One region of the Vreelandella venusta genome, then DNA from elsewhere that is predicted to be linked to it. Evidence: predicted binding sites of a transcription regulator. Region 1 holds the regulator's gene; the other holds the start of a gene.
The links. The regulator sigma-54, encoded in region 1, starts transcription at its own class of promoters, with help from an activator protein. The targets are predictions, from matches to a motif close to TGGCACNNNNNTTGCTNT.
Positions count from the first base shown of each region.

Region 2: the regulator sigma-54 is predicted to act here: its motif matches at 4,604-4,621, upstream of urtA (urea ABC transporter substrate-binding protein).

Region 1 covers NZ_CP065135.1:2,620,701-2,632,323, forward strand. Annotated here, with positions in the region: gene IR195_RS12665 (ABC transporter ATP-binding protein) at 1-203, opposite strand, end outside; gene IR195_RS12670 (KpsF/GutQ family sugar-phosphate isomerase) at 497-1,483, shown strand; gene IR195_RS12675 (KdsC family phosphatase) at 1,519-2,061, shown strand; gene lptC (LPS export ABC transporter periplasmic protein LptC) at 2,061-2,633, shown strand; gene lptA (lipopolysaccharide transport periplasmic protein LptA) at 2,642-3,145, shown strand; gene lptB (LPS export ABC transporter ATP-binding protein) at 3,221-3,946, shown strand; gene IR195_RS12695 (RNA polymerase factor sigma-54) at 4,052-5,467, shown strand; gene hpf (ribosome hibernation-promoting factor, HPF/YfiA family) at 5,566-5,874, shown strand; gene ptsN (PTS IIA-like nitrogen regulatory protein PtsN) at 5,879-6,349, shown strand; gene rapZ (RNase adapter RapZ) at 6,424-7,338, shown strand; gene IR195_RS12715 (HPr family phosphocarrier protein) at 7,385-7,654, shown strand; gene pmbA (metalloprotease PmbA) at 7,726-9,066, opposite strand; gene yjgA (ribosome biogenesis factor YjgA) at 9,163-9,684, shown strand; gene tldD (metalloprotease TldD) at 9,728-11,182, opposite strand; gene IR195_RS12735 (YhdP family phospholipid transporter) at 11,182-11,623, opposite strand, start outside.
Region 2 covers NZ_CP065135.1:4,172,088-4,177,928, reverse strand. Annotated here, with positions in the region: gene IR195_RS19215 (ATP-binding protein) at 1-263, shown strand, start outside; gene IR195_RS19210 (response regulator) at 297-1,028, shown strand; gene IR195_RS19205 (Bug family tripartite tricarboxylate transporter substrate binding protein) at 1,222-2,217, shown strand; gene IR195_RS19200 (tripartite tricarboxylate transporter TctB family protein) at 2,324-2,806, shown strand; gene IR195_RS19195 (tripartite tricarboxylate transporter permease) at 2,856-4,355, shown strand; gene urtA (urea ABC transporter substrate-binding protein) at 4,742-5,841, shown strand, end outside.

The DNA.
Region 1 (11,623 bases):
TGACCGTCGATTAGCACTCGCCCTCGGTCAGGCGTTAATTGCCCACCAATGAGCTTTAAAAGTGTCGTCTTGCCGGTACCGCTTGGCCCCATGATGGCCGTTACCTGGCCACGCGAAATCGTCATATTGATTCCACGAAAAATATCATGATCACCCCGCGAGAAGTACAAATCTTCAATTTCGATGAAGGGAGCATCGGTCATGGGCTGGCTGGCCTTGATGGTCGTCTTGCCGCAACAGCATTAATGTATGCTGGCTACGCATGAGTTAGTTAAAAACAAATAATTCAAAAAAACGGCTAGTTTAAAAGCACAGGCAGTTTAAAAAACACTGTTTTCGAAATATTATCGAACATCGTAACTGAACGCTACTCACAGTAACAGATACGCTCACTGCTACTGCAGTAAGGAGTAGGGTACGCGCCTTACCTACAAACCGCGCCAAGATGTTATTCTTAGCGACCTACTTTTGACCGCTTATGAAAAGAGATGTCCTCATGCGCCAGCCACTATCGACACCTAGCCCACTGCGTGAAAGTGCGCTGCGCACACTGCAAATTGAGCAGGCCGCTATCGGTGGGCTTCAGGCAAAGCTTGATGAGAGCTTTGACCACGCCTGTGAACTTATCCTTGCCTGCCAGGGCCGCGTAGTAGTGACCGGCATGGGTAAGTCCGGGCATATTGCGGGCAAGCTGGCTGCAACATTGGCAAGCACCGGCACACCTGCTTTTTTTGTACACCCCGGTGAAGCCAGCCATGGCGATCTCGGCATGATCACCCGCGCAGATGTTGTGCTGGCCCTCTCGAACTCTGGCGAAACCGCAGAGGTCACCGCCCTGCTTCCGCTATTGAAACGCTTAGGAACCCCGCTTGTCAGCATGACGGGGCGCCCAGGATCCACATTAGCTAAGCACGCCGATGCTCACCTTAACAGCGGTGTTGAGCGCGAAGCCTGCCCTCTCGACTTAGCGCCGACTAGCTCAACCACAGCGGCTCTCGCCTTGGGTGATGCCTTAGCCGTGGCATTATTAGAAGCGCGCGGCTTCACCGCGGAAGATTTTGCCCTTTCACACCCGGGTGGAAGCCTCGGCAAACGCCTGCTTTTGCGTGTCAAGGATTTAATGCACAACGGCTCGCGCCTCCCCCAAGTAGCATTAGGTAGCCCGCTACGGGACGCCCTGTTGGAAATCACTCGCCAAGGATTGGGCTTTACCTGCGTCGTCGATAGCGAAGGACGCCTTGCTGGCGTTTATACCGACGGTGACTTACGCCGAACGCTGGATCAGTTTCATGACCTACGTGACGTCCTCGTTGATGATGTTATGACACGCCCTGGAAAACGTATCGGCCCCGAGGTGTTAGCGGCTGAAGCGGTACGCATCATGGAAGACAGTCGAATCACCGCACTGGCGGTCGTGGATGATCAACAGCGCCCCATTGGCGCCCTGCATATGCATGACTTACTTGCCAGCGGTGTCATTTAATCGCTCTTTTTCAACATTAATAATACGGAGGCTTCATGGCCTTACCTGACGCTCTACAAGACCGCATTCGCCGTGTAAAATTGCTTGCCATTGACGTTGACGGCGTACTTACCGATGGCCGCCTCTATTTCCAAGCCGACGGTATCGAAATCAAAGCATTCCATACTCAAGATGGCCACGGCCTCAAACTTTTGAAGCGCGTCGGAATCCATGTTGCCTTAATTACTGGGCGTGACTCTCCGATGGTTAGTCAACGCGCTGCGTCGCTGGGCATTACCCATGTTTATCAAGGATGTGAAGATAAACTCACTACGTTACGCGCGCTTTGCCAACGCCTAGATATCACGCTTGAGCAGGTTGCTTATTGTGGTGACGATCTACCAGACCTTGCTCCTATTAAACGCTCTGGCGTAGGCATTACCGTGCCTAATGCTCCTGATTACATGCATACCCATGCCGACTGGATCACCGACCGGCTTGGTGGCCACGGTGCCGTACGTGAAATCTGCGACACCTTATTGATGTCTCAAGGCCATTGGGATGCTGTTTTAGATACGTACCTACACGGCCAATCGTAATGCGCTTTTGGGCTAAAAAACGCGTTTGGATAACCACCATGGTATTTGCCCTAGGTGGTGTGCTGGCGTGGCTAGACCCGCGCGGCCCTCAAGACCAATTAATCGATCCTGAGGCTCGCGCTCAAGAGCCCGGCCATGTACTGGAAAATGCAGAAATCACTCTGTTTGGTGACACCGGTGCCATCCAACAGTCGCTGGCGACGCCACGCTTAGTCCATACCCCTCAAACAGCGATGACAGAGGTTACCTCTCCCAGGGCGACACTGTTCGATAGAGAGGAGCGTCAATGGCTAGCGACGGCCCAGAGCGGCACTCTAAATACTGACACGCAAGCACTCACGCTAGCTGGCTCAGCCCAATTACTTGCACCTGATGAGGGCTGGCAGTTGAATACAGAGTTATTACATTACAATGGCATCACCCGCCATGCTTGGAGCGATGCCGAAACCATACTTCAGCAGCCGCCTCAACGCATTAGCGCTTCACGTATGGATGTATGGCTGGATGATAGCCAGATCCGCTTAACCAATAACGTGCGCGGCGTTCACCCGCCTGCCACTCGTTCTCAGTAGGAGTCGCGATGAACGCTCTTATTCGCACGGCACTCTTCGTCATTACACTACCTATTTCTGCGGCAGCGCTACCGGTCATGGCACAAAGCCAAGCCCCTGTAGAAGTAGAGGCTGATCGTTTAGATCTAGATCAACGCGCAGGCACTGCAGTCTATTCGGGCAACGTCGATATTCGTCAGGGCAATATGCAGCTACGCGGAGATCGCGTTGAGATTCAGCGCAACGATGCTGGCGAGCTATCGCGCGCCGTTGCAACCGGTGGACGAGCCTATATACGCAACCAGCTCGAAGACCAAGCCAGCCCAATGGAAGGCTGGGCAAAGCGCATCATTTATCATGTTGCCGAGCGTCGGGTAGAGCTAATCGACCAAGCGGAGCTGACCCAGCAAGCTGACCGCTTCGAAGGTGGGCGCTTAGAGTATTTTATCGACCAAGGTGTAGTTCAGGCGCGTTCTGATGTTAGCGGCAGTGAACCACAACGTATCCGCATGACTCTTCAGCCGGAACAATAGGAGTGACCAGTGGCGACAAAACATGCAGGGTCTGCACCTCACACAGCCTTAGAATCAGCATCAGAAACAGCGCCGATAAAAACACTTTATGCCCACCACTTAGCCAAAAGCTATAAACGCCGCCGTGTAGTTAAGGATATTAACCTAGAGATATCTCAAGGCAGCGTGGTAGGACTGCTAGGCCCCAATGGCGCGGGCAAAACGACATCCTTCTATATGATTGTCGGTTTGGTAAAGTCTGATGCTGGAAAGGTAGGCATCGACGGGCTTGATTTGACCCACGCCCCCATGCACGAACGTGCACTGGCAGGTATTGGGTACTTGCCCCAGGAAGCCTCTATTTTTCGCAAACTGACCGTCGCCGATAACATAATGGCAATTCTGGAGACTCGCAAAGAACTCGATCGCAGCGCTCGGGAGCAGCGCCTTGAGTCGCTACTGGAAGATTTTCACATCACTCACATTCGTGACAACTTCGGCATGAGTCTTTCAGGCGGAGAGCGTAGACGTGTTGAAATTGCACGCTCCCTCGCGACAGAGCCTGCCTTTATTCTGCTTGATGAGCCGTTTGCCGGCGTTGATCCGATCTCAGTAGGCGATATTAAAACGATCATTCGAGCACTCAAAAAACGCCATATCGGCGTACTGATCACCGACCATAACGTCAGAGAAACACTAGATATTTGCGATATTGCCTACATTGTAGGTGACGGCCATATCATCGCCAGCGGCCCCCCTCAGGAAATTCTCAACAACCAACGGGTAAGAGACGTTTATTTGGGGGCTGATTTCCGCCTGTAAACAGCCACCTGCAGAAAAAATAGTATGGGTGGCATACTTATTGCACTTGCACCAAGCCATAACTCGCACTAGGGTGGAGCTTTCTGATTAACGAGTGGTTCTCAGATGGTCATGAAAGCTTCTCTTCAATTGCGTATCGGTACACAGCTGACCATGACACCTCAGCTGCAGCAGGCCATAGCCCTGTTACAGCTATCAACGCTGGACCTCCGTCAAGAAATTCAGCAAGCGCTTGATGCCAACCCCATGCTTGAGCAGGAAGACGAGTTCGGCGAGCAGGCCGTTAGCGAGCCCCAGGAAGCTGAGTGGTCCGAAAGCATTCCTAACGAGCTCTCTACTGACAGTGACTGGTCAGACACTTATCAAGACCTGGGTAGCCATGGTGCCAGTGGCGAGGGGCCAGACTTTGAGCGTCAAGCCGCTGGTCAAAGTTTACATGGCCACTTACTTTGGCAACTCGCCATGACAGATTTTTCACCACGCGACCATGCCATTGCTGAAAGCCTCATCGATGCACTGGATGCCAACGGCTACCTCACACAGCCGCTCAATGACATTCGCGAAGGACTTAAAGCCCAAGGGCATGAAGGCCTTAGCCAGCGTGAAGTTGAAACAACCCTGCTGCGTCTTCAACAGTTTGAACCCACCGGTGTATTTGCTCGCGACCTGCGAGAATGCTTAATGCTGCAGCTCGCCTCACTCCCCGAAGATACACCGCTGTTGATGCCTGCCAAGCGGCTAGTGCGTCAATTTCTTGAAGCGCTCGGTAAAGATGATGCGCGCCTGCTAAAGCGACGGTTAAGTCTGGATGATGAGCAGCTTGATGACGTCATTCGTTTGATCCGCAGCCTTGATCCCCGCCCTGGGAGTGCCTTTGGCGACACAGATGACAGCTACGTAACGCCAGATTTAGTCGTCCGCCATGACCACGAAGGATGGCACCTGGAGCTAAACCCAGAGGCGCTGCCGCGCTTGCGCATTCAACCTGACTACGCAAGCCTCATCAAACGGGCTGACAAGAGTCAAGATAACCAATTTTTAAAAGAGCATCTTCAGGAAGCTCGCTGGCTCATCAAGAGCCTTTCAAGCCGAAATGATACGCTGCTGCGGGTGGGTCGAGAAATCATCGCTCGCCAGATAGGCTTTCTGGAACACGGTGAAGAAGCCATGAAACCGCTGATCTTAGCCGATATCGCAGATGCCGTGGAAATGCATGAATCTACTATTTCCAGGGTCACCACCCAGAAATATATTCATACTCCGCGTGGCGTGTTCGAGCTCAAATACTTCTTCTCAAGCCAAGTAAGTGGCCAGGATGGCGGCGACAATCACTCCAGCACTGCCATCCGAGCGCGAATCAAAAAACTGGTACAAGATGAGCCGCCCGGAAAACCCCTCTCAGACAGCCGCCTCGTGGCGCTATTGGAAGAGGGTGGCATTCAAGTAGCAAGGCGAACGGTGGCCAAATATCGTGAATCAATGGGTATTCCCTCTTCAAGCGAGCGCCGCCGTTTACGCTAATAAAACAGTGCTAACGAGACAAAGTCCGTCTAGGGGCTTTGCAATAGCGCAAAAAGGGTTACAATCGAAGAACAGTCCGATGGATAAGGAGCACGTCAATGCAAGTAAATATCACTGGTCATCACGTAGATCTGACTGACGCCTTGCGTGACTATGTAAATGAGAAGCTGGAACGCGTTGAGCGCCATTATGACAACATCACCACCGTACAAGTAACCTTATCTGTTGAGAAGGAGCGTCAACAGGCTGCCTGCACCCTGCATGCTGCCGGAGCCGATCTACACGCAGAAGCATTAGACAATGATATGTACGCTGCAATTGATGCACTAGCGGACAAAATTGACCGTCAACTCGTTAAACACAAGGAAAAAGCACAAGCTCGCGCCCAAGGCGCCGGCGTGCGTTAACTCAATGACGTTGGAAACCATTCTTCCCCCGGAGCGCGTGCTGTATGACGTCCCCGGGGGTAGCAAAAAAAGGGTGCTGGAATTTTTCAGCACCTTTATTGCGCAAAATACGCCAAGCCTAGATAGCCAAGAAGTCTTCAGCCGCCTGATAGGTCGTGAGCGCTTGGGCAGCACTGGAATAGGCAACGGCGTTGCTATTCCTCACGCTCGTAGCCCTCACTGTAGCTCACCTATTGCTGGTTTCTTAAAGCTAGCTGAGCCCGTAGACTTCGATGCTATTGATGGCGACCCCGTCGACCTTGTTTTCGTACTTTTAGTACCCGAAGAAGCGGACGACACGCACTTAGCCTTACTAGGGCAAGTGGCGTCCATTATGAACAGCGTTGACACACGTCAGCAGCTTCGTAGAGCGGCTAGCCAACGTGAGCTATTGGACCTTATAACAGCAAAAATTCGTGAACAACCTGTTAGCTAAACGGTCCACCGTTAGACACTGCCTACAAGTTCAACATTTACCTTCATTTTTATTGGCATGCCAAGAGACACTCTATGCAACTGGTGATCATTAGCGGCCGTTCTGGGTCCGGTAAATCTATCGCCTTACAAGCGTTAGAAGATCTTGGCTATTGTGCCATCGATAACCTGCCGGCCATGCTACTCAGCTCTCTGGTGGATGAGCTTCGTGAGCAAGGGGCACGTCCCCAACTAGCGGTAAGCATTGATGCGCGCAATTTGCCTGCTGCACTAAAGCAGCTGCCAAAAATGCTCGAATCTTTGCGTCAGAAAAGCATTCACTTTCAGGTTATCTATCTAACCACCGATGCCCGAATTCTGCTTGAGCGATATTCAGCTACGCGTCGTCGCCACCCCCTGACGCGTGACAGTGACATGACGCTCGAAGAGGCCATCAATAAAGAAGAAGAAACCCTGCTAGACATCCGTGATCTTGCTGACCTGATGATCGACACATCACGTCTGTCGGTTCATGACCTGCGTCGCCGGATAACGGATCAGGTTGCTCAACAGCGTGAAGATAGATTAACGCTGACACTAGAGTCATTTGGCTATAAGCGTGGCGTCCCACTTGATGCTGATCTCGTCTTTGACGTGCGCTGCTTACCAAACCCGTACTGGGATCCTACACTGCGCCAATACACTGGCCGTGACGCCAATATCATCCACTTTCTGAAGGGATATCCCGTCGTTGAAGAAATGCGCAATGATATCCAGACATGGTTGGAAAAGTGGCTACCCGCTTACCAAAATAGCCAACGCAGCTATATGACGATTGCTATTGGCTGTACCGGTGGGCAGCACCGCTCTGTCTTTATGGTGGAACAACTAGCGCAAATGCTGGTGAAACAAGCGGGAGAGGTTCAACTCCGTCATCGTGAGCTAGGCCTGCAGTACACGCTCAGTGAACAGCAGCCTTCCACATCCCCGCCTTCAACAAACGCGCAATAAGCAACGCCTTTTTCTTCACGACCCCACTCGGCAAAAAGGAACCAGAGTGCCAGAAAGAATCTTAACGCTCACTAATCAGCGCGGCCTTCATGCTCGCGCAGCGACAAAACTCGTCAAGTGTGGCCAACAGTTTTCGGCCAAGATTCACGTTTACAAGCAACAGCAAATGGCAGATGCGGCCAACATTATGTCGTTGTTAATGCTGGCCGCTCCTTGTGGCACTGAACTTAGAATCCAAGCGGAAGGCGACGACGCCGAACAAGCACTAGAGGCGATTGAAGCTCTGTTCGACGCGCGTTTTGACGAAGAGCACTAACATCAGTGAAGAGTACTAACATCAGTAAAACAGCGTCAGCCAACGTGTTAGCTGAGCCGTTAGGCAAGTTGTTAGTTACCAGCGACGGTCATTGCATCAATTAGCCAACTACCCGTGTGAATACTGCCACGGGTATCGGTATCATCACCGACTGCAACTAAGCCAGCAAACATGCTATTCAAATTACTGGCAATAGTGAACTCCTCGATGGGATGCTGTATTTCGCCATTGTCTACCCAGAAGCCTGCAGCGCCTCGTGAATAGTCCCCAGTCACGCCGTTAACCCCCTGCCCCATTAGTTCAGTCACCCAAATGCCACGCCCCATCTGCTTCAGCAAATCATCTCGCGGCGTCAGCGGCGCCAACAGACGTAAATTGCGCGCCCCACCGGCATTCCCTGTCGATTGCATGCCCAAGCGCCGCGCACTGTAAGCAGACAGCATATAGCTGGCGACACTACCCTGATCAATAAAGCGATTATTACGAGTCTGAACGCCTTCAGCATCAAACGGCGAGCTAGCCGTGGCTCCAATCTCCATAGGCCGTTCTTCCAAGCCAAACCAGCTCGGGAATAGCGGGCTACCTAAACGATCACATAAGAAAGAGGATTCGCGATAAAGCGCCCCACCTGCCAACGCTCCCATTAAGTGACCTACCAGGCCGCTGGAAAGCGACGGGTCAAACAGCACCGGGAAGGTGCCTGTTGGCGGCCGCTGAGCGCCTAACCGACGTAGCGTGCGTGACGCCGCTTCGCGGCCAACCTCCGCAGGATCACGAAGCATGGCGGGATTACGAGCCGAAGTATAATCGTAATCGCGTTGCATACCCTTCTCATCCTGTGCAATCAGCATGCAGGAAAGCGAATGGCTGCTGCCTTTCTGGGTGCCGAGGAAACCGTGGCTGTTAGCATAAACTCGCACTCCCTCACCACTGGATAGCGAAGCACCTTCCGACTGATGAATACCCGCTACGTCACGCCCCGCTTGCTCACATGCCAGCGCCAATTCGATTGCTTCGTCAGTCGTCAACGCCCATGGATAATGTACTTTAAGGTCAGGCAGGTCAGTTGCCATTAGCGATGCATCTGCCAACCCTGCGGCAGGATCCTCACCCGTATAACGGGCAATTGCCAGGGCTTTCTCTACCGTGGCTTTAATTGACGCACTGCTGGCATCAGTAGATGAGGCACTGCCCTTGCGCTGCCCAACATATAGCGTAACGGCAATCCCTTGATCACGTGAAAGCTCGACGGTTTCAACTTCACCAAGACGCACGCTTATCCCAAGGCCTTGATCTACACTAGCGCCGACCTCGGCAGCATCTGCGCCTAATTTTTTTGCCAGCGCAAGCGCCTCTTCAGCACGCTGTGTTAACAGCACCTGCTGGGCCGCTGCATCAAATGCTTGTGCCATTTTGGCCTCCTTTTCGCCTGAATCGCATTGGCGGATCAATGTTGTGGTCGCAGCCTGATATAATGCTGCAAACGAAACTAATTAGTGAGTTCTAGTATGCCTAAGCAACGTCCCGAGCCCTTCGATATTGATGAACAAGAAGAGCGCCCCAGTAAATCGCAGCTCAAGCGGGAAATGCATGCTCTCCAGGCGCTTGGCGAAACGCTTATCGCGATGAAACCTGCCGAACGCGCAAAATTTCCGCTCTCTGACGACATGTTACGCGCCATAGAAGAAACCTCGCGCATCCGCTCCCATGAAGGCCGCCGGCGCCATATGCAATATGTGGGCAAGCTTATTCGCAAAGAAGACCTTACTGCCATACAGGGTGTCTTCGACGCTATCGAGCAAGAAAAAGAGCAGCGCGATCATGCCTTTCACCGACTAGAAAAATGGCGCGATCGGTTAATCGAAGAAGGTGACAGTGCTGTTGATCTATTTATGGCGGAATACCCTAACGCTGATCGTCAGGCAATACGACAACTGGTACGCAATGCACGCAAAGAGCGTGAGCAAAGTAAACCACCAACCAGCTCGCGTAAGCTGTTCAAACACTTACGCGATACGCTGGCACTCTAACCCTTGCATGCCTCAATGACTGAGTCATAAAGACCAAGCCAAGTTACGACGACTGGGTACCGCCAACAGTCAGCTCATCCAGCTTAAGGGTGGGCTGACCAACGCCTACCGGCACTCCCTGCCCCTCTTTGCCGCACACTCCGATACCGGTGTCCATCTCCATATCATGGCCAATCATTGAAACACGTCCCATTGCCTCAGGGCCGCTGCCAATCAAGGTTGCACCTTTAACAGGCGCGGTAATTTTGCCATCTTCAATGAGGTAGGCTTCGCTGGCTGAAAACACGAACTTGCCTGATGTAATATCGACCTGACCACCACCAAAACTGACCGCATAGATACCGCGCTTAACACTTTTGATAATGTCGGCGGGTTCATCTTGGCCTGCCAGCATGACCGTATTGGTCATACGCGGCATCGGCAAATGGGCAAAAGATTCGCGTCGCGCATTCCCCGTTGGTGCCATATTCATTAACCGGGCGTTAAGTTTGTCTTGCATATAGCCCGTTAAAATACCGTCTTCAATCAGCGGTGTGTATTGCCCGGGCGTGCCTTCATCGTCCACGCTTAACGAACCACGGCAGTCAGCAACGGTAGCATCGTCGACAACCGTCACGCCTTTCGCCGCAACACGCTTGCCCATCTGCCCTGCAAACGCTGAACTGCCCTTACGATTAAAATCGCCTTCTAGCCCGTGGCCTACCGCCTCATGAAGCAGAATACCTGGCCAGCCTGCGCCGAGAACAACAGGCATTTGACCAGCAGGTGCATCGACTGCTTCGAGGTTAACCAGGGCTTGGCGAACAGCTTCTTTTGCATAGCGTTCCGCTACGTTTTCATCTCGCAGCCGGGACATAGAGTAACGACCGCCCCCGCCAGCACTACCTCGCTCTCGCCGGCCGTTTTTAGCTGCGATAACACTCACGTTAAAACGCACTAATGGGCGGATATCTGCCGCCAAGGTGCCATCACTAGCACGTACTAACACCACTTCATAAGTGCCTGACAATGAGGCACTCACTTGGCTAATACAGGGGTCAGCTGCGCGCGCGATGCGGTCTGCTTCTTTCAACATCGCCACTTTTTCGTCAGCTGTAAGCCCCGCCAACGGATCAAGTCCTGCATAACGACCGGCAGCGCTGACAGCCACTACCGGCTGCCCAGGCAGCTGTTTACCGCTTCGCACAATGCCCGCGGCGGTACGCCCAGTATCCATTAGCGCATCTGCGGTAATTTGATTGGAGTAGGCAAAGCCTGTCTTTTCACCCGCCAAGGAGCGCACACCAACACCGCCATCAATGTTATAGCTGGCTTCTTTTACCTCACCATCTTCTAGCACCCAGCCCTCTTGCCAAGTACGTTGGAAGTAGAGATCGGCATAATCGATGCCCGCTCCCATGGCGTAAGACAGCCCTGTATCCAAGGCATCCAAATCCAGGCCACTTGGTGTTAACAAAATCGAAACAGCGGTATTTACATCGCTCTTATGTGCGGTCATTAAGGGCCTTCTAGAGTGATCTGCGGCGACGTCCACGGACCTCGCACGCGATAGTGAATAGTGGTTGCTTGATCTAACGCGCTACCAAAAAGCTGGTCCGCTATAAAAAGAGCGCCACCAACGATCGGAGCACCTACTGCAATAGCTGCGATAGGCAAGCTCTGACTAATAGGTAGTGTGACGCCTAACCGCTGATCAAGTTCACGTTGTATGAGATTGACGCTTCCCGTTAACGTTAGCGTGGTAGATGGCGCTTCAATGGTAAGCGGCCCGCGTAGCTGTAATTGCCCCGTGGCGACATCTGCCGTGCCATGCACCCGGTCAAACGCGGTTCCTTGTCCCGTCACGTCCGAAAAATCGAAACGCAAACGACGCAGTATGTTGTCAAAATTCAGCAGACCAACCAAGCGAGCCGGTGTAGATTCCAGCGTCACAAAGCGT
Region 2 (5,841 bases), 1.5 Mb from region 1:
TCTTTACGGATCTGGGCGAGCAGCTGTTGATTGAGGTAGAGGATAACGGCTCAGGTGTGCCCGGCGAGCATGCGGAGTCGATCTTTCAAGATGGGTTTTCTACCAAAACCGGTAAACATCGTGGCATTGGATTAGCACTGGTCGCGCGGTTGTGCCGTCAACATGGCGGCGAGGTGACATTAGAAGAGAGCGAGTTAGGCGGCGCGTGCTTTATTGCCGTGCTGGATCGTTCGCTTTGCGACCAAGTCGCCACAACGCCTTAAATCATAATAACGACGCCAGGAAGAGGAAACACTATGTCTGCGGCGCAGTACGGTATTTTGGTCGTCGAAGACGATTTTCGCATTGCTGATATCCATAAGGCTTTTATTGAGCAGAGCGACGGCTTTTATGTGGTGGGGCTGGCACGTAACGGCAGTGAAGCAAAAGCCCTGATGGCCCAGCATGCTGATGCTGTTCAGCTCATCTTATTAGATGCTTACTTGCCTGATGTAGAGGGTCTGGAGCTGCTATGGGCGATTCGCCGCGACTATGTGCATGTGGATATCGTCATGGTGACAGCCGCCCGCGAAGTAGAAACCATCAGCGAAGCGTTGCGTGGTGGCGTCTTTGATTATCTGATTAAACCGATTGAAGCGGCGCGTATGACACAAATGCTGACACGTTTTCGTCGCGAGCGAGAGGCATTGGCGAACCGGGCTGAAATGAGTCAAGACGAGCTGGATCAAGTGCTTGCTCGCTTACAGCCAGGTGAATCTGCGCGGCAAGCTACGCGCACGCTGCCGAAAGGCATTGACCGTTTGACCCTGCGTCGTGTGGTGGAGTCGCTGGCAGCCGAACATGATTCCCAAACGGCGATGCAGGTAGCGCAGGCAATGGGCGCAAGCCGTTCAACAGCGCGGCGTTATTTGGAGTTTTTAGTGGCTGAACAAGCGGTTAATGCAGAAATTGGCTATGGCGATGTCGGTCGCCCTGAGCGGCGCTATCGGCTACTTGAGTCTTCCTCAACATGGCTGGAATCACTGTAAACGAGCCGTTATAACCGGCCGTGAACAAAATGAACAAAACGCACAAAAAGCACTTTTTGCCATTAATGGTCATAAGCTTGTCGCGAGGAGTAGCGGTCTTCTAATGTGCAGGGCGTAACCACACAAAGATACGTAGATAACAACTATCTATAACACAGCCAATATAACAACATAGCTAATGTGGAGAACGCCCATGACCATGCTTCCCCTAAAGCGCTTTGCCGTGCTTGCTTTACCGATGGCAGCCTTTGCCATGACAACGTCCGCCAGCGCCCAAGAGTGGACACCGAGCCGTTCGATTGAGTTTGTTGCACCGGCCAACCCCGGTGGCGGCTGGGATACGCTAGTGCGCACCATGTCCCGCGTTATTCAGCAAGAAGAGCTGGCCGACGAAAGCTTCGCAGCCATTAACGTACCTGGCGGCGGCGGTGCAGTTGCCTGGGCTCAGGTAGCCCGTGATAGCGGCAATCCGCATAAACTTTTCGCTACCAGCCCGCCGATGATTTTAGTTCCCCTGGCAGGCGCATCGCGTTACGACCACACTGATTTCACCCCGATTGCGCGCATCAATACCGACTATTCGATTATTTTGGTGGCGGCAGACTCCGAGTATCAAAACCTGGATGATCTTTTCGCAGCGCTCAAAGAGAACCCTAGTTTAAGCGTGGGTGGCGGTAGTGCGCCGGGCTCGATGGACCACATCTCGGTTGCCGGTCTTGCTTCCGCGGCGGGTATGGAAGCCTCCTCGGTCAACTACATTCCCTTCTCAGGTGGTGGCGATGCCATGACTAACCTGATGGGTGGCCATATCGAGGCAGTTATTGGCGGTGCCGGTGAAGCGGTAGGTCAGCTGGGTGAAGGTAGCCAGCTACGCGCGCTGGGCGTGTCTTCCGCAGAGCGTCTGGGCGGTGGACTGGCCGATGTACCCACTTACCAAGAGCAGGGTTACGACTACACCTTCGATATTTGGCGTGGCGTAATGGGCGCGCCGGAAATGCCTGAAGAGGCGGTTGAATACTACGAGACGCTCTTCGCCGAAATGCTCGAAACGGATGCATGGCGCGAAGCAAGCGACCAGCTGGGCTGGATCGATGCCTACCAGGATAGCGACGCCTTCGCTACCTTCCTGGATGAGCAACAAGAGCAGTTTAGCAGCGTGTTGACCGACCTGGGGCTGATGCGCCAGTAAGCGCTCGTCCCAAAGGCTCCCCCGGTGGCAGCGTGCCACCGGGATCTTCCGTCTGATACCGCAAGGGTCTTGCTGTTCAGCAATGACGTCTTCGGAGAGCTTTCCCATGACTCGATTCAATACCAACCAATGGCTAGCGCTTGTGTTGGCGTTAGTGGCGGCTGCCTATCTGGCAATGGCCTGGCAAATCCCCAACTTTCCGCTGCCCCGCCCAGTGGATTCTGACCTATTTCCAAAAGTGTTAGGTGTTTCTCTGCTATTACTGTCGGCGTGCTTGTTTTTTGAGCGTCCGGGGCCTATTGCGGGTGCCGATCAGATTGATCAAGCCGAAACCCAGGGACCGCTACTGCTAACGCCTTGGGCGCGGGTGATCGTCACCGCCATCGCCATTGCGGCCTACGCGTTCCTGCTTGTGCCGTTAGGCTTTGTGCTGGCTTCAACGCTGCTGTGTGTTGGCCTAACCGCTTACTACGGCTACCGCCGCCATGGGGTCAATCTGGCAACATCGCTTGGGGTGGTGTTAGCGCTGTATTTGACCATGACGCGGGTAATGGATGTTTACCTACCCACTGGCGTGCTGCCGTTTTAACCAGGCCGCGCTTGCCCACTGTTAGCGGGTTTAAAAGAGAGACACTCCCATGGATGCCTTTAACAATCTAATGTACGGCTTTGGCATCGCGCTTGAGCCTATCAATATCGCTTACGTCTTTGCCGGTGTCTTTGCTGGCACCATTATCGGCATGTTACCCGGCCTTGGGCCGATCAGCGCGTTGGCGCTGATGATCCCGATTACCTTTGCTATGGAACCCTCTTCAGGGCTGATCTTGATGGCTGGGGTGTATTACGGCGCTATTTTTGGCGGCTCCACCTCGTCTATTTTGCTGAACGCCCCCGGTGTGGCGGGAACGGTTGCGACCTCTTTTGACGGCTATCCGATGGCCAAGCAAGGGTTGGCAGGTAAGGCGCTGGCGATTGCCGCTTACTCCTCCTTTGTTGGCGGTACCATCTCCGTTGTTTTCTTGATGTTAATTGCGCCGCTGCTCTCCAAAGTCGCGGTGAGTTTTGGCCCGGCTGAATACTTCGCGTTGATGGTGCTAGGCTTAACCGCGGTTGTGTCGCTATCCGATAAGTCGCTGGTTAAAGGCTTAATTGCCGCTGTTATCGGGGTGATGATCTCGATTGTCGGGATTGATATGCAAACCGGCACCGAGCGCTTTACCTTTGGCTCTATTCACCTGCTCGACGGTATCGACTTTCTGGTCGTCGCGCTGGGTATCTTCGCGTTAGCCGAAGTGTTCTACATGTTGCTGCGCGGAGGGGGTGGTAAAGAAGCGCCACGTAACGCGATCGGGTCGTTGAAATTGTCCCGTGGTGAAGTCAAGCAGATAGCAGGCCCTGTTAGCCGCAGTTCAGTATTGGGCTTCTTTACCGGTGTGCTGCCGGGCGCTGGCGCAACCATCGGCTCGTTTCTTGGCTATAGCATGGAAAAACGCATTGCCAAAGACGGCGATACCTTTGGTAAAGGCAACATCAAAGGCGTTGCTGCGCCAGAAGCGGCAAATAATGCGGCGTGTACCGGTTCGTTTGTACCGCTGTTAACCTTGGGTGTGCCGGGGTCTGGCACCACCGCCGTACTGCTTGGCGCACTGTTGGTGATGGGCGTTAATCCTGGCCCGATGATGCTTGAACAGCGTCCTGATGTGTTCTGGGGCGTGGTCGCCAGTATGTATATCGGCAATATCTTCCTACTGGTGCTTAACCTGCCGCTGATTCCGCTGATTGCCAAGATTCTCGATCTGCCCAAGCCATTGTTGCTGTCACTGATTTTGATCTTCTGCATGATCGGTGTATACGGCATGAGCTTCAGCGTGTTCGACTTATTACTGCTGCTTGGTTTTGGCTTGGTTGGTTTGGGAATGCGCTTATTCGGCTTCCCCGCCGCGCCGCTGATTCTGGCGCTCATTCTTGGCAACATCATGGAAGAGTCCATGCGTCGCGCGCTGCAGATCTCCGGTGGGGATTGGACGACCTTTATCGACAAGCCGATTTCACTGTCGTTACTGGTCATCGCTGTGCTATCGCTTGGTTTACCGCTGCTGAAAAAGCGCCGCACTAAGCGTTTGAACACTGCTGAATAGAGCACCGGCATGCGTGTAAAGCGTCCTAGGGTTTCCTAGGGCGCTTTTTTTATGCAAGCAATGGGGCGGGATTAATCGCCGTATGCAACGCAAAGCGCACTATTGGTGCGAGGTGTCGTTGTGGTGCATAAACAGCGTGCATGTTTTGGATGTTGGCGCGCCACGGTAGTGCGGCCAGTGAAAAAGGAACTACTTTTTTTAAAACTAACTTTTTGATTTTAATATTTTTAGTGTTTCTTTTTGTCGTGTGGCGCAAACCTTGCAGCAGCTAGGAGCTAGTGGATGCACCAAGCCCCGTAATAATCGTTCCCACGTTACATAACGGGAGTCCTTGGCCGCGAAGCTCAAATAACGAGCCCCGTCATAAGGGGCGCAAGGAGGTTCAAGTGACCACATTGCAGCGCAAGACACACCCTCGTACTGCTGGCCGTTTCGCTACTGCCTTAATGGCCGCCGCCGTCATGGGGGCCAGTACACAGGCCATTGCCCAGGATGATGATCCAATCAAGGTCGGTATCCTTCACTCACTCTCCGGCACCATGGCGATCAGTGAGACGGTGCTTAAAGATACCGTTGAGATGCTAATTGAACAGCAAAACGACGCGGGTGGCTTGCTGGGTCGCCAGCTTGAAGCAGTGGTTGTCGACCCTGCCTCTAACTGGCCGCTATTTGCCGAGCGTGCTAGAGAGCTACTGGCACAAGAAGAGGTCGACGTGATCTTCGGCAACTGGACCTCCGTTTCCCGTAAGGCAGTACTACCGGTAGTGGAAGAGCTTAACGGCCTGCTGTTCTACCCGGTGCAGTATGAAGGTGAAGAGTCCTCGGAAAACGTCTTTTATACCGGTGCCGCCCCCAATCAGCAGGCGATTCCTGCGGTTGAGTATCTGATTAACGAAGTCGGCATCGAACGCTTTGCGCTGGTCGGCACCGACTACGTCTATCCGCGCACCACCAACCGTATTCTCGAAGCGTTCCTCAAAGATGAGCATGGCATCGCTGATGAGGACATCATGATCAACTACACGCCGTTCGGCCATTCAGACTGGCAGAATATCGTGTCAGAAATACGCCGCTTTGGTGAAGAGGGCAAACCCACGGCGGTTATTTCGACGATTAACGGCGATGCCAATGTGCCGTTTTACACCGAACTCTCTAACCAAGGCATCGATGCTGCCGATATTCCGGTCATCGCCTTCTCTGTGGGCGAGCAAGAACTCACCGGCATTGATACCGGCCCGTTAGTCGGCCACTTGGCGGCCTGGAACTACTTTATGAGCGTCGATACCGATGACAACTACGACTTTATCGACGCCTGGATCGACTACACCGGCGACGAAGAGGCCGTCACCAACGATCCCATGGAAGCGCACTACATTGGCTTTAACATGTGGGCCGAAGCGGTGCGTAAAGCAGGCACTACCGACGTGGATGCGGTGAAAGACGCGATTATCGGTGTTGCCGTGCCTAACCTTTCCGGTGGCTATGC